Regions from separate parts of the Lysinibacillus sp. RS11 genome, predicted to be linked through region 1. Evidence: predicted binding sites of a transcription regulator. Region 1 holds the regulator's gene; each other region holds the start of a gene.
The links. The regulator CtsR, encoded in region 1, represses protease genes until heat stress. The targets are predictions, from matches to a motif close to ATGGTCAATAAAGGTCAAACA.
Positions count from the first base shown of each region.

Region 2: a site for CtsR is predicted at 3,091-3,111, ahead of clpP (ATP-dependent Clp endopeptidase proteolytic subunit ClpP). Genes of this name have one in related genera too.
Region 3: a site for CtsR is predicted at 3,663-3,683, ahead of AB9L17_RS03915 (ATP-dependent Clp protease ATP-binding subunit). Genes of this name have one in related genera too.

Region 1 is NZ_CP168124.1:4,739,709-4,745,096, forward strand. Features, by position in the region: gene AB9L17_RS24480 (ATP-dependent Clp protease ATP-binding subunit) at 1-1,331, opposite strand, end outside; gene AB9L17_RS24485 (protein arginine kinase) at 1,321-2,430, opposite strand; gene AB9L17_RS24490 (UvrB/UvrC motif-containing protein) at 2,427-2,975, opposite strand; gene AB9L17_RS24495 (CtsR family transcriptional regulator) at 2,989-3,459, opposite strand; gene AB9L17_RS24500 (DUF4870 domain-containing protein) at 3,663-3,968, opposite strand; gene AB9L17_RS24505 (class I SAM-dependent methyltransferase) at 4,087-4,770, shown strand; gene corA (magnesium/cobalt transporter CorA) at 4,822-5,388, shown strand, end outside.
Region 2 is NZ_CP168124.1:4,011,156-4,016,543, reverse strand. Features, by position in the region: gene AB9L17_RS20770 (gluconeogenesis factor YvcK family protein) at 1-236, shown strand, start outside; gene whiA (DNA-binding protein WhiA) at 307-1,254, shown strand; gene AB9L17_RS20760 (HPr family phosphocarrier protein) at 1,369-1,626, shown strand; gene AB9L17_RS20755 (hypothetical protein) at 1,632-2,231, opposite strand; gene clpP (ATP-dependent Clp endopeptidase proteolytic subunit ClpP) at 2,424-3,005, opposite strand; tRNA gene AB9L17_RS20745 (tRNA-Arg) at 3,465-3,539, shown strand; gene AB9L17_RS20740 (basic amino acid ABC transporter substrate-binding protein) at 4,042-4,842, shown strand; gene AB9L17_RS20735 (amino acid ABC transporter permease) at 5,093-5,388, shown strand, end outside.
Region 3 is NZ_CP168124.1:797,894-803,281, forward strand. Features, by position in the region: gene AB9L17_RS03895 (Cof-type HAD-IIB family hydrolase) at 1-679, opposite strand, end outside; gene AB9L17_RS03900 (prolyl oligopeptidase family serine peptidase) at 801-1,565, shown strand; gene AB9L17_RS03905 (metal-sulfur cluster assembly factor) at 1,619-1,927, shown strand; gene AB9L17_RS03910 (Crp/Fnr family transcriptional regulator) at 2,788-3,474, opposite strand; gene AB9L17_RS03915 (ATP-dependent Clp protease ATP-binding subunit) at 3,746-5,388, shown strand, end outside.

The DNA.
Region 1 (5,388 bases):
CTTAATGACGCTGCCTTTTCAAACTCTTGACCTGAAACAGCTGCATTCTTTTCAGAGCGTACATTTTCAAGTTTATCTTCAAGTGCCTTTAAGTTTGGTGGCACTGCGAATGAACGTAAACGTACTTTAGAGCCCGCTTCATCGATTAAGTCAATAGCCTTATCCGGTAAGAAACGATCAGAAATATATCGGTCACTCATTTTTGCTGCCGCTTCAATTGCTTCATCTGTAATTTTCACACGGTGATGTGCTTCATAACGATCACGTAAGCCTTGAATAATTAGAATAGCTTCTTCTACAGTTGGCTCATCAACTTGAATCGGTTGGAAACGACGCTCTAATGCCGCATCCTTTTCAATATATTTACGATACTCATCTAGTGTTGTCGCACCGATACATTGGAGCTCACCACGAGCTAAAGATGGTTTTAAAATATTTGAGGCATCAATGGCACCTTCTGCACCACCTGCACCGATTAATGTATGCAATTCATCGATAAATAAAATCACATTGCCTGCTTGGCGAATTTCATCCATTACTTTTTTCAAGCGATCTTCAAATTCACCACGATATTTTGTTCCAGCAACAACTGTCCCCATATCAAGAGTCATAACACGTTTATCACGGAGAATTTCTGGCACTTCATTATTAATAATTTGCTGAGCTAAACCTTCAGCAATAGCCGTTTTACCGACACCAGGCTCACCGATTAATACAGGGTTATTTTTTGTACGGCGAGACAATACCTCGATAACACGAGTGATTTCCTTGCTTCGACCAATGACCGGATCTAAAGTGCCTTCGCGAGCAATTTGCGTTAAATCACGCGCAAGGCTATCTAATGTTGGTGTATTGGCAGCCTGTGCAGCTTGCTGACCAGATTGAGCATTATCGTTATTACCTAATAACAATAGCACTTGTTGACGAGCTTTATTTAATCCGACACCAGCATTGTTTAATACACGGGCCGCTATCCCTTCACCTTCACGAATAAGCGCTAATAGTAAATGCTCTGTTCCGATATAGGAATGACCTAATTTACGTGATTCATCGACCGATAGTTCTATTACTTTTTTAGCTCGAGGCGTGTAGTGGACAATTGGACCAACATCTTCCTTACCTTTCCCTACAAGCTCTTCAATACCCGCTTCAATCATTTGAGGACTAATATCAATGGCTTCTAATGCTTTTGCAGCAATACCACCGCCTTCACGGATAAGCCCTAATAGAATATGCTCTGTTCCAATTGATTCGTGTTTCCAACGAATAGCCTCTTCTTGTGCAAGCTGTAATACTTTTTGCGCGCGTTGTGTAAAACGATTAAACATCAAATGAATCCTCTCCTTTTCCCCCAATAATAGGCTTACTCACATTTTCTCGAAATAATGCCTCACGAAGCATTTCGGCCCGTACGCGATCTCGCTCAGCAGGCGGCAAAACATCCCCTGCATAATTCTGCAAAAAACCAGGTTGCATACTGACAACACATTCGTTTAAAGTCATCGCTTTAATACCTTCAATTAGCTTTAAATCAACCCCTAAACGAACATTTGATAGGCAGGTAGCTGCTTCCTCACTCGTTAAAATTCGAGCGTGTGTTAAGGTACCTAAAGCACGATATACACGGTCTTCTAAAGCAAGCTCTGCTTTTTCCATTAACTTACCTCTTGCATGTCGTTCTTTTTGAATTATTTTTTCAGCGACACTCTGAATGTCCGCTAAAATATCATCTTCTGTTTTTCCTAGTGTAATCTGATTTGATACTTGGTAAACATTACCTAAATTTTCGCTACCTTCTCCATATATTCCTCTCACTGTCATGCCTAAACGCGTCATCGCATTAATGATTTGATTCATCTGACCTGTCAGTGTAAGTGCTGGCAGATGCATCATGACAGATGCTCGCAAACCAGTACCAATATTTGTGGGACAACTTGTTAAATAACCAAATGTATCTCGAAATGCAAAAGGTAAAGCTTTCTCTAAGATACGATCAATTTTATTGGCCTGTTCATATGCTTTTTGAAGTTGAAAACTGGCCGTCATACATTGAATGCGTAAATGGTCTTCTTCGTTCACCATAATGCTAGTTGATTCATCATCAGATAAAAGTATGGAGCCCACTAGCTCTTTTTTTGCAAGCTGAGGACTAATTAAATGTTTTTCTACAAGTATTTGACGTTGTAAAGGTGTTAAATCCTTAATCGCAAAATAAGAGTAATTTTCTTGAAGTTTCGTACTATCCTTTATTGCATGTGTAACTGCCTGCTCTACCTGTAATGCCTCATTCTCTGTAAAGGCTAATGGAAAGCGATAACCATCTAAATTTCGCGCAAGGCGGATGCGTGTACTAATAACAATATCTGAATAATCGTCTTCTACACCCATCCATGTTGGTGTTGCACGTTCTAAAAACGATTCAATCATCACGACACATCACCACCTTCAAATTGTAGCTGCTTCTCAAGTTCCTTAGCTTCATCACGAAGCTTGGCTGCCACTTCAAATTGTTCTTCATCTACAGCAACTTTCATACGTTTACGAATATCTTCAATTTGCTTTTTGATAACATAAACATTGCTTCTGGCACCAGGCATTTTCCCTATATGTTGAGGACCTGCCTGTATACGGTTAAAGAGCTTCGGTAAGTGCTCGCTAAAGGTGTCATAACAAATAGGGCATCCAAATTTACCTTCTTTTAAAAACTGTTTATACGTAAATCCACAGTGTGGACAGGTTTGAGGTTGTGGCTGCGCCTGCTGTTTTTCATCTGCTTTTTGTTGCTGCCATGAAGGAGAGCCAAACCAATTGGATAATAGCTGTTGAATAGATACTGGCTCTTGTTTAAATTCAGCATGAAATGGATGGAACTGAGAGGCGCAGACGTCACAATAATGATGCTCCACCTTTTGACCACTTTGAACTTGTGTTACGGTAACTGTTGCATTACGTTGTTTACAATGTTCACAAATCATTTCCATCACCTCTCTATTTTTGCTGTTCATATTTAATCGTCGTTAGCATCGCCCTTAATATTTTTCCTCGAATATGATCTCGTAAAGGGAGCTGTAAATCTATGGTTGAGCGATCAATCGCTGCTAACATTAATTTCGCTTCTCGCTTTGAAATTACCTGCTCATCAATTAGTCGAAAAACTAAATCTTCCGCCATTGTTTGCGATGCCCCACATTCTATTTGCCCGAGGACATCATCGATTAGATCAATTTGTGAATTCGCGCGGACACGTAAAATTCGAATGTATCCACCACCACCACGTTTGCTTTCAACAAGGTAACCTCGTTCGGCTGTAAATCTTGTATTAATTACATAATTTATTTGTGAGGGTACGCACTGAAATTTATCTGCGATTTCACTACGTTTTATTTCAATATGCCCTTCTCCACCTAATTCAAGTACTTGCTTTAAGTAGCCTTCTATGATGTCTGATATATTACGCATTTTAGGAATACACCTCGCTTACTTCACTGACTTTGACTATCTTTGACTTTCTTTGAGTATATTATACAAAACGCTTAAAAATAATTGCAATTATTTCGCACACTGAAATGTTGAAAGCGGCTGCTCATCTCTATACTCTACCCTTATCATCAATGAAAAAAACGCAAGCATATGCCACTAGCATATACTTGCGTCTATAAAAATTATACCCAGCGACCGACAATTGGATAACGCCAAGGCTCATCAGATAAAGCCTTCACAATACCGATAATTGGGACGACGAATAACATAATACCGAAAATAATTAAGAACGGTATACCAATTAATAAAAAGCTTAGAATACCTGAAATTGCAATTAAAGCCCACATAATAATTTGGAACAGCAATGCCTGAACGGAAATTGTTTTTATTTCTTCATCAGAACTAATTAAGAAAAATATTATGGGTACTACCCATGGCGCGAAAAACGAACTTGCGTGTATGATTACCTTAGACCATTTTGTTTCCATTTATATCAACCCTTCCTTATTATTTTATTTTTTATGTACTATACTTACGGATTTATACCCTAGATAGTTTCAATTTAAATTGAATATATAAATATTTTTGAAAGGAATGTGATACACGATGGAATTTAATAACACACTTGCAAATGAATATGAAAAAGGCATTCGTCGTACGCTACCTAGCTATGATGCGATGCTACGGTTAACACATACCTTTTATCATTCTACATTACCCGAGCAAGCTGAGTTTTTAATAGTTGGCTCAGGAAGCGGCAATGAAATTTTACAGTTCGCTGAGAAAAGACCTCATTGGTCATTTGTTGGTATAGATCCTTCTTCAGCAATGCTACAAATTGCTGAAGAACGTTTAAAGCCTCTACCTAATAATATGTCTTTACATCAAGGCACGATACTTGATTCTTTACTGCCTTCAATAAAATTTGATGCAGCTAGCTGTATTTTAGTGCTTCATTTCATCGATGATGATCAAGAAAAACTTGCAACATTGAAGGAGATAGCAAATAATTTAAAGCCTGGTGCACCATTTGTGCTCGTCTCAAAATACGGGCAACTAGGTTCTTTAGAAACGGAGTTACAATTTGATTTGTGGCGTGCTTATTGGCTACAGCATACAAAGCTATCACCATCAGAGGTAGCAGAAATGGAGAAATCCATACGTTCTCTTTCATTTATGCGTGAAGAGGACATTTTATCACTATTACGGCAGGCAGGCTTTACAGAACCATCTAGATTCTTTGCCACTACTTTATTTGGCGGTTGGATATGCTATAAAGAGGGCGAATAAAATTTAGGGCGCGCCTGTTAGGATAGAGTCAACAGAAGTGAGGTGAATGCTGTGATACGTACAATTGGAATTACAAAAAACCAACAGCTTATAAAGGACTTTCCACTTGAGGATATACACAATAACGAATTTGAATGGTACTGGGTAGATTTTAATTGTCCGACCGACGAGGAAGAACTACTATTAGATACATTCTTCCATTTCCATCCACTTGCTATAGAAGATTGCTTAATGCGTTTACAGCGGCCAAAGCTCGATTTTTATGATGATTTCCATTTCTTTGTTATTCAAAGGGTTAACGAAGAATTAATAGCTGAGGAAGTAAATATTTTTGTTTCTAATAAATTTATTGTTACATTCCACAAAAACGAAGCACCTGAAATAGATCGAGTACAAAAGATGCTAGAAAAAAAGCCAAAGTATTGGGAACGAGGCACAGTATATTTAACGTATCAGGTAATCGATAAAATCGTTGATAGCTATTTTCCTCTTGTCTATAAAATCGAGGATCATTTAAATGTACTTGAAGACGAGCTTACCTATCAAAGTAACCCCAATGCCATGAAAATTGTGTTCGAATTCCGCAGTGATTTGCTTCATTTGCGTCGCACGATTTTA
Region 2 (5,388 bases), 730 kb from region 1:
ATGATGTAAAACTACCGCATCCTGTAGAAGAGCTTTATAAGGAAGAATGTGCTGAGCCAGTAACTTTTGACGTTGCGAAGCTTGAAAGTATGGGATTAGAGGTTATTAAACGAGATATTGCTACGATTCGCTCAGATGGGACGGTTCGTCATAATGCAGCAAACGTTGCAAAATGGCTTGTAGATTACGCAAATATCTATAAACAAAATATAAGTGAACCAATTATAGAATCATAAAGCGCTATTTGTATATGATAAGATGGACATATACATAGAACTAAAGGTTGGTTGGAAAGGGGGGCTTGATATGTCTTTTGCTTCTGAAACTAAAAAGGAATTGACCCAAATAGAAGCAGACAATCATTGTATGAAAGCAGAAGTATCTGCCCTAATTCGTATGAATGGTTCATTATCGTTTGCTAATAAACAGTTAAGCTTAGACGTACAAACGGAAAATGCTGCAATCGCAAGAAGGCTTTATACGATTATGAAAAAGCTGTATCCATATAATGTAGAGTTACTTGTTCGAAAAAAAATGCGTTTGAAAAAAAATAACGTATACATTTGCCGTGTAAGAGAAGGTGCGCGAGAGCTACTAATCGATTTAGAAATCATCTCAGACGATTTTCAATTTAATCATACTATATCTCGAGAGCTCATAAAAAAGGGTGGTCAAAAAAGAGCGTATTTACGAGGCGCATTTTTAGCAGGTGGTTCTGTCAATAATCCAGAAACATCAGCATACCATTTAGAAATTTATTCATTATATAAAGAGCATGGCGAGGCTTTAATGGATTTGATGAATGAATTTGAGCTAAATGCAAAGACAATTGAACGAAAAAAAGGCTTTGTAACCTATTTAAAAGAAGCGGAAAAAATTTCTGATTTTCTTAATATTGTAGGCGCTCATCAAGCAATGATGAAATTTGAAGACGTTCGCATATTGCGAGACATGCGGAATAGTGTTAATCGAATTGTTAACTGTGAAACAGCAAATTTAAATAAAACAATAGGTGCAGCATTACGACAGGTAGAGAATATTCGTTTTATTGAAAATTCAATAGGCCTAGATCAATTGCCTGAAAAGCTTCGTGAAATTGCACGATTACGAGTAGAATATCAAGATGTAACCCTAAAAGAACTTGGTGAGATGGTATCAAGTGGAACGGTTAGTAAATCAGGAGTCAATCATCGATTAAGGAAAATCGATGAAATTGCCGATGCATTAAGAAGTGGTGAAAAAATTGATGGTTAAATTTTCATACTTTTCAGGTATGAATGTCATGTGTAATCGCGTATTGTTCTTTTGCTAGTAAGTGAGGTAAGATAAAACTAATAAAATGAACGGTAGTAAAGGGGAGTTTTGAGAATGACCGAGAGAAGAGTCCATGTAAAATTAAAATTAGGACTACAAGCTAGACAAGCGGCGCTATTCGTACAAGAGGCAAATCGTTTTAGCGCAGATATCTTTCTTGAGAAAGAAGAGAAAAAAGTAAATGCTAAATCCATTATGGGTGTAATGAGTTTAGCTATTGCAAAAGGAACAGAAGTTGTCCTTAGTAGTGATGGGAACGATGCTGAGCAAGCGGTAACAGCATTGGCAGCACTAATCGAAGAAGAAGATTAAACAACCTATAATGCAAAAACTGTCCAAGCTGTAAAACTTACATGCTGGGCAGTTTTTTTGCGTCTTTGCAACGCAGAACAAAAGAGCCTGAATGACGGAAGGAAAGGTCGAAGAGACGGAAAGAAAGGCTGAAACGACGGAAAGAAGAGCCGAAGCGACGGAAAGAAAGGCTGAAGCGACGGAAAGAAAAGACTGCGACGGAAAGAGAGGCTGAAGCGACGGAAAGAAGAGCTGGAGCGACGGAAGGGAAGGTCGAAGAGACGGAAAGAAAAAACCGCGACGGAAAGAAAGGCTGAAGCGATGGAAAGAAGAGCCGGAGCGACGGAAGGAAAGGTCGAAGCGACGGAAAGAAAAAACCGCGACGGAAAGAAAGGCTGAAGCGAAGGAAAGAAGAGCCGGAGCGACGGAAGGAAAGGTCGAAGCGACGGAAAGAAAAGACCGCGACGGAAAGAAGAGCCGAAGCGACGGAAAGAAGAGCCTGAGCGACGGAAGGAAAGGTCGAAGCGACGGAAAGAAAAGACCGCGACGGAAAGAAGAGCCGAAGCGACGGAAAGAAGAGCCTGAGCGACGGAAAGAAAGGCCGAAACTACGAAAAGAAAAGTCAAATATAGGGTAGAACCATTAGGTAATGGATAGAATGACCAAAGTGATGGATAGAAGAGCCAAAATCGTGGATAGAACCGCCAAAATCATGGATAGAACAACCAAAGTGATGGATCACCCCATCAAACCATACATACATGGATGTCGAACAAAAAAAGACATCTCAGAAATAATCTGGGATGCCTTTAACTTTTTTATTTGCGTTCCATAATTTGATCGATTAAGCCGTATTCTTTGGCACGCTCAGCAGTCATGAAGTTATCGCGATCTGTATCTCTTGAAATTACTTCAAGCGGTTGACCAGTGCGTTCTGATAAAATGCCATTTAATTTTTCGCGTAAGAATAAAATACGTTTTGCAGCGATTTCAATCTCAGTTGCTTGACCTTGTGCACCGCCAAGAGGTTGGTGAATCATTACTTCGGCATTTGGTAATGCGAAGCGTTTACCAGGTTCACCAGCAGCAAGTAGGAAAGCACCCATAGATGCTGCCATACCAATACAAATTGTTTGTACTTGTGGCTTAATGATTTGCATTGTGTCATAAATTGCCATACCAGCAGTGATTGATCCGCCTGGTGAGTTGATGTAAAGAAAGATATCTTTATCTGGATCTTCTGCTTGTAGGAATAGAAGCTGAGCAACAATGGAGTTAGCTACATTGTCGTCAATCGCGCTTCCTAATAAAATAATACGGTCTTTTAGTAGTCGTGAATAGATGTCATAAGCACGTTCACCACGACTTGTTTGTTCAATAACTGTAGGAATTAAATTCATGTTAAATCCTCCTTAAAAAACTAAATTCGAATACTTTTGCTGATAACATCCATTGTGTATCAGCTGTATCCTTATCATACACATTATAGTCAGGGAAGGTCAAATATTATCCCTGCTAAAGTGAAATTAAATAAATAGCCAATACTGAAAACTGTTCATGACTAAAACAGTATGGTTGATGTAACGAAGTGTAAGCGCCAAGAAGGCTTAGTTCACACTACGGGAAGCGTCCTTCTGTCGTGAAATGGATAGTCAAGTACATATTTTGATGAAGAGTCTAAAAAAAATTAAAATCTTTTTGCATTCTATAGTTGAATTATGAGCAATACGTTTGTATAATTGGTAAGGTCATAAGTTAAAGTACAGTACACTATTTTGCAGGTATGCTTCAAATGAGGATTATCTACATCATGCTTTTTGGAAAGCCTTTGAGTGAGTACTTTTTTTTTGTGTCTAATTGCCCTCGTGGTGTAATGGATAACACGTAAGATTCCGGTTCTTGCACTGGGGGTTCGATTCCCTCCGAGGGCGCCATTTTACTGATTATTTGATTTACTTTTATAGCAATTCTCCTAATAAGTAGTTTAGCAGCCTGCTTAGTGGAGAATGAAGGGAAAATAGTGGGAATTCTGCTTAGTTAGCATTATTCCCTTATGTGTTTCTTTCAAACCTTCAAAAAAGCAATAACTCCAAATTATTTTTTAGTGAACATACTGTACGTGAAGACTAGTATACTAGTCGGAAAAAAGAATCCTTTCTGAGGGGATTCTTTTTTTTTGCCAAAATATATCTATCTTCGGCATAGTTCGAATTTGTATAAATATACAATTTAGGTTAGATTTTTGTTCATTCATACCGTTTTTTGCTAAAAAAACCAACTAAAATTAATTTTTATGAAAAAACAATTACTTTTATGCGAATTGTTGTTGTCTAAAGTGAATAATGTCACTATAATTGACCTAATAGTCTAACATTTCCGAATTAACAAACAATAAAATGTGTTTCGGGAAGGTAATGGAATAAGGGGGAAAATACTATGAAAAGAAGTTTATCGATGCTATTGATGATCGTGGCAGTATTTGCATTAGTTCTAGCTGGCTGTGGTGCTAAAGAAAAGACATCATCTGGTAGCGAGCCATCTGAGGGTGAGGATGGTAAAAAAGTTTATAAGGTAGGAACAGAAGCTACCTTTGCGCCATTTGAATCACTTGACGATAAAGGAAATGTTGTAGGAATTGATGTCGATATTTTACAAGCAATTGCTGATGAGATGGGCTTTGAAGTGGAATGGCAAAACATTGGTTGGGAGCCTGTATTCCAAACGATTAAAAATGGTGAAACAGATATCGGTGCATCTGGCATAACAATCAATAAAAAGCGTAAAGAGTCATTTGACTTTACTGAGCCATATTATGAATCTCAATTATTAATCGTTGTAAAGGAAGATTCAAAGATTAAATCATTAGCTGAATTAAAAGATAAAAAGATTTCAGTACAAATTAATGCTACTGGACATGAAGCTGCTAAAAAGCTGCAAGGAGAATCAAGTACAAATATTTTGGCGTTTGAAAATCAACCAGTCGCTATTCAAGAGATGCTAAACGGAAACGTAGACGCAGCAATTGGTGATAATGCGGTAGTGTATGAATATATTAAGGCACATCCAAACGAAAAACTTAAAATAATAGAAGATGATGCATTTGAAAAAGAATATTATGGGTTTATGGTTCAAAAAGGGAACACAGAGTTGTTAAACCTACTAAATGAAGGTCTGAAAAAAATTAAAGAAAACGGTAAATTAAAAGAAATTACAGGCACAGAATTTAAAGAAAAATAATGAATGCGTGATGCCACTAGTATAGTTATAGTTAGCGGCCCATTAATTTTCATTCAGCAAATGTCTTCTGTAGTGAAAGCAACGCATCAGCTACAGAAGACTCCTATCTCTAAAGGTGGCGGGATGAATGAGTATGAGGTTCTTGTGTCGGCCTTCGTGTAGGTCTAGGCACAATTCAAAATCTGCACGCAACTATACCAAGGCGAAATGATTTTTTGGATTAACTCTAAAGGGGAAGTGGGGTTTTCGGATGGACATCTTTGACTTACGCTGGGACACAGTCTGGAACTACCGTGATATGTTTATACGTGGTATTGGCGTGACGCTTGTTTTAACACTTAGTGGTTATTTTGGAGGAATTCTTTTAGGGTTATTTTTAGGTCTTGGAAAATTATCAGATAAAAAATGGATTTATTGGCCATGTAAGTTATATGTAGATTTATTCCGTGGGACTCCGATGCTTGTGCAAATCTTATTAATTCACTTAGCGGTGATACCGTCAATTTTTGGGCATTCACTAGGCTATATGGTTTCAGGGATTACGGC
Region 3 (5,388 bases), 930 kb from region 1:
CAATCATTTCTAAATCATTGTCCTCATCACCAAATGCAATGATACGTTCCCGTGGGATACCTAAATCCTTTGCTACATGAGCGATTCCCACTGCTTTATTTAAGCCACGGCGAACAATCTCAATAATGTGAAATGGCGCACCCCAGCGACGATGTTCAATGACCTCTGCATGAACAGCATGTAAATGATCACGAATAATCATTGAATTTATTTCATTCGCTTGAATCAGTAAACTAGTGGGGTTGTCTAATAAATGGATATATAGGTCCCCTAGGGTAATTTTTGGATTCCCCATATTAAATATATTTAATATCCGTTCATCCTCTGTATGCACGTAAATATCATCCTTAACCTCCGCAATAATATTTTCGTATTCATAGCTATTAATGGAATCGACGACATCATGCACAATACTTAAATCTATAGGTGTGTGCTTATGGTGCCAAGAAGCATTTTTGGGGTGATGCACATAGGCTCCATTGAAATTTACAATGGGTGTTGTCAGGTCAAGCTCCTTGTAGTATATATCGCTTGCACGATAAGGACGACCTGTTGCAATCATCACTTGATGACCTTGTTCCTTTGCCTGTAATAATGTATTTTTAGTTTTTGTTGAAATTTGTTGTTGGTCCGTTAATAACGTACCATCTAAGTCTAAAACGATTAAATGTGGTTTCATAACTAATTGCCCCTTTCCTATAGTTTGAATAGTATCTCTTTGTCAATCATTCGTCAAAATTTTGTCACAATGGAAAAAGTTTGCTAACATTAAGTTGAGACACAAGTAGGGAGTGACAAAGATGATTGTTGAGAAAGAAATGTGGGGGAATATTCCTTTATTACATATACATACTGAAAATATGAATGAAGAAACCCCGGTAGTAATTTTCTTACATGGCTTTATGAGTGCGAAAGAACATAACTTACATTATGCATATCAATTAGTAGGTAAAGGGGTGCGTGTCCTATTACCAGATGCAAAATTACATGGTGACCGTAGTGAAGACCTATCTGAGATGCAAATGAATTTGCAATTTTGGGATATTGTTTTAAATTCTATTCATGAAGTTGAACAATTATATAATGAATTAAAGAATAAACAATTATTAGTGAATGATAAAATTGGCATAGCTGGTACATCAATGGGCGGAATTGTGACGTCGGGCTGCTTAAAGCTTTATGATTGGATTAAAACAGCAGTAGTATGTATGGGTGCACCAGGTTTTATTAAATTAGGTGAATATCAATTACAGCAACTCGCGAATGATGGTGTTAACTGGTCAATGTCCGAAGAAGAGGTACAGCAAATAAATGAGCTTCTAGCTAAATATGATATCAGTCTAACACCAGAAAAATTTGCAGGACGGCCTGTACTATTTTGGCATGGGGAATTAGATAAAATTGTACCTTTTAAAGATACCTATCATTTTTATTTAACTTTATGCAAATACTATGAAACAAATCCGGAAGACTTGAAATTTTTAGCCAATAAAAAAGCAGGACATGCTGTGTCACGCGACGGTATGTTAGCTGCAACTGAATGGCTTGCACAGCATTTGGCATAATAAGATGCATCTGCTATGATTAAGTTAACACTGTGATGGAAGGAGAAATACAGATGGATCAAGATATGAAAGACAGCATGTTCGGTGCATTAGAAAATGTAATTGACCCTGAGCTTGGTATTGATATCGTCAACTTAGGTTTAGTATATGATGTAGATTTAGATGAAGAAGGTCTAGCAACGGTTACAATGACATTAACTTCAATGGGCTGCCCGCTTGGACCTGTTATTGTGGATCAAGTAAATACAGCATTAGGTGAGCTTCCAGAAGTAAAAAGTACAAATGTTAATATTGTTTGGAATCCACCGTGGTCAAAAGATAGAATGTCACGCTATGCAAAAATGGCATTAGGCGTACGATAAGTCCGCTTAAAGCACAACAACAAATCCCCGCTCGCAACAGTGAGCGGGGATTTGTGCTGTCGAAAAACTATTATGTCAATGAAATTAAGGTGTCATATTAAAAGTATGGCTCTTCTGCAAAACGAGAAGTTGATTTCCGTTCCGACTGGGCGCTTTGTTGCTGCCGCTACGTTAGCACTACGCTTTCGCACAGAGCAAAGCTTCCTGGGGGCGTCCGATGAGCCGCTTCACTCGCGTTGCTCGCTCCAGGGTCTCGGGCCTACACGATGTAGGTCACGAAGGCGTTATCACAGGACGTGATGCTCTTAGCCTTCGTTCCTCTATCGCTAATCCCCAAGGAGTCGCCCAGCCTCCACTCCAATCAACAACTTCTCTTAGTATGTATCTTCTGGCATGTTACTTTTAATTTATAGCTATAAAACGAAACTTCAGCAATGTTTTATGTGCGAAAGCGGAGCGTCAGCAAGATTAGGTGTACAATAGCATTACTGTTATAAGATTCTTCTGTTTGATTATGGATAAGTTTCCATAGCGTTCACTTTTGAAATACAAAAATTTATAAAAGTTCTACACTATCGCTGATTGGAGTGGAAGGCTACTCGACTCCCGTGGGAAAGCGAGAAAGGCGAGACCCTGAGGCCAACACGATGTTGGTCACGAAGGCATTGTCACAGGACGTGACGCACTTAGCCTTCGTTCCTTTAGTGGAGGAAGCGGCTCGACGCTCGCCCACAGGAAAGCGAGTAGCCTGGAACGGAAATCCCCCTCATTTAAATATTATAATATTCACAATGATTTCCTTGACCATTATATGAAATCCCCGCTTATAACTCATAAGCGGGGATTTTGTGTGTAGCGTATTAATCGATACGACATATTTGTAACGGACAATTTTCACAAGCAATTTCATCCTTTAAAATTTGGACGTTGTGAACTGTTATATAACCTTTGTCAAAGGAAAGAATATTTTGCTTCTTTAAATCATTGAGCATGCGATTGATCATCTCTCTACTCGTCGCACATAAATTAGCGATTTCCGTATTTGTTAACGGGAAATCAATAAAAATATTGCCATTTTCAAAAGGCTTACCATAAGTATTTGTAAGACGGATAAGCGTTGAAAATAAAGCACCTTTTTTACCGTTTAAAACTAAATCACGCAAACGACTTTGATGCTTTAAATTTTCTATTTGCAACCACTTCATATATTCCACCATTAAATTAGGTTGTTCTACTAATAATAGTTCCAATGATTTGCGGTTTAGAACATATAAACTAGAGTGTTCTAATACTTTAGCAGTCATGGAATGATACGTAAAGTTACAAAACAAAGAGCCTTCACCAATAATACTATTCGGACCACAAATTCGAATTGTTAACTCCTTGCCGTTCTCAGTTTCCTGACTAATCGAGATAGCTCCAGTTTTTATATAGTATATTTCTTTCGCACGTTCGCCTTCTAAAAAAATTTTATGATCCTTATTTACTTTCGTAAAAACACCGTGCTTTTGGAAAAGATCGTGAAATTGCTCTTGTAATTTATCCATTATAACCATATCTCCAACACATCGCTTTCTTTTTGTAATAAGTGGCTGTTTATTACAAAAGGATGGTGAATAATTTCGATACTAAATCTAAGAAACATACTTTTATTATAGCTTAACTTTTCAGTTAGAAGTGAAGGAATTTTAGAGCTTATTCTTTGCTTAGGTTTGTCGTATGTTGTAAAATAAAGTTAGTCAAAAAAGGTCAAACTTTTTTCGTGAACAAGAATGGTAAACGGGATTCCGCTAACATTATTGAAAAGGAGTGCTAATTATGCAATTTCAACAAACAGATAATAAAAAACCATTAGAGCAATTTGGACGTAATTTAATTGAAGAAGTTAAAAACGGTAAAATGGACCCGGTTATCGGTCGTGATGAAGAAATTCGTAATGTTATTCGTATTTTAACGCGTAAAACGAAAAATAATCCTGTCTTAATCGGTGAGCCAGGCGTCGGTAAAACAGCAATTGTAGAAGGGTTAGCTCAACGTATTGTAAAAGGGGATGTACCCGAGGGATTAAAAGATTGCGTATTATACGAGCTTGATATGAGTGCTTTAATAGCAGGTGCAAGTTATCGAGGTCAATTTGAAGAACGCTTAAAAGGTGTACTTAAAGAAGTGAAGGAATCGGAAGGGCGTATCATTTTATTTATTGATGAAATTCATACAATTGTTGGTGCAGGTAAAACGGATGGTGCAATGGATGCTGGGAATATGTTAAAGCCAATGCTTGCACGAGGTGAGTTACATTGTATCGGTGCTACAACATTAGATGAATACCGTATGTATATTGAAAAAGATCCTGCTTTAGAGCGTCGTTTTCAACAAGTGCTTGTGCGTGAGCCATCTATTGAGGATACAGTTTCCATTTTACGTGGCTTAAAAGAGCGCTTTGAGTTACATCATGCGGTACGTATTCATGACCGTGCGATCGTAGCGGCAGCAGAGCTTTCGAACCGCTATATTACAGAGCGCTTCTTGCCTGATAAAGCCATTGATTTAATCGATGAAGCATGTGCCATGATTCGAACAGAGATTGATTCTATGCCACAGGAATTGGATGCAGTAACACGCCGTATTATGCAGCTCGAAATTGAGGAACAAGCATTGCGTAAAGAAAAGGATGAGGCAAGTAAAAAGCGTCTCGAGCAATTAAGTGAGGAATTAACAAAGCTAAAAGATTCCTCAGAAGGCATGCGGAAACAATGGGAAAGCGAAAAAGCAGCGTTACAGGGCATTCAGAAAAAACGAGAAACGCTTAATAAATATCGTCGTGACTTAGATGAAGCAGAAAGTAAATATGATTTAAATAAAGCAGCCGAACTACGTCATGGGAAAATTCCTACTCTTGAAAAGGATATACAAGAGATGGAGAAACAATTAGAGAATGGCATAGAATCACGTATTTTACGTGAAGAGGTAACAGCTGATGAAATCGCATCTATTGTTTCACGCTGGACAGGAATACCTGTAACAAAGTTAGTGGAGGGAGAGCGCGAAAAATTATTGCGCTTAAAAGATACATTGCATGAGCGAGTAGTTGGACAAGATAATGCTGTGCAACTTGTCACTGAAGCAGTATGGCGCGCTCGAGCTGGTATTAAAGATCCACATCGACCAATTGGTAGCTTTTTATTCTTAGGACCAACCGGTGTTGGTAAAACAGAGCTTGCCAAGGCATTAGCGGCACAGCTGTTTGATTCCGAGGATCATTTTATTCGCATTGATATGAGTGAATATATGGAGAAACATAGCGTATCACGTCTTGTAGGGGCACCTCCAGGTTATGTTGGTTATGAGGAAGGTGGACAATTAACGGAAGCTGTTCGCCGTAATCCATATTCAGTTGTATTACTAGATGAAATTGAAAAGGCACACCCAGATGTCGCGAATATTTTACTACAAATTTTAGA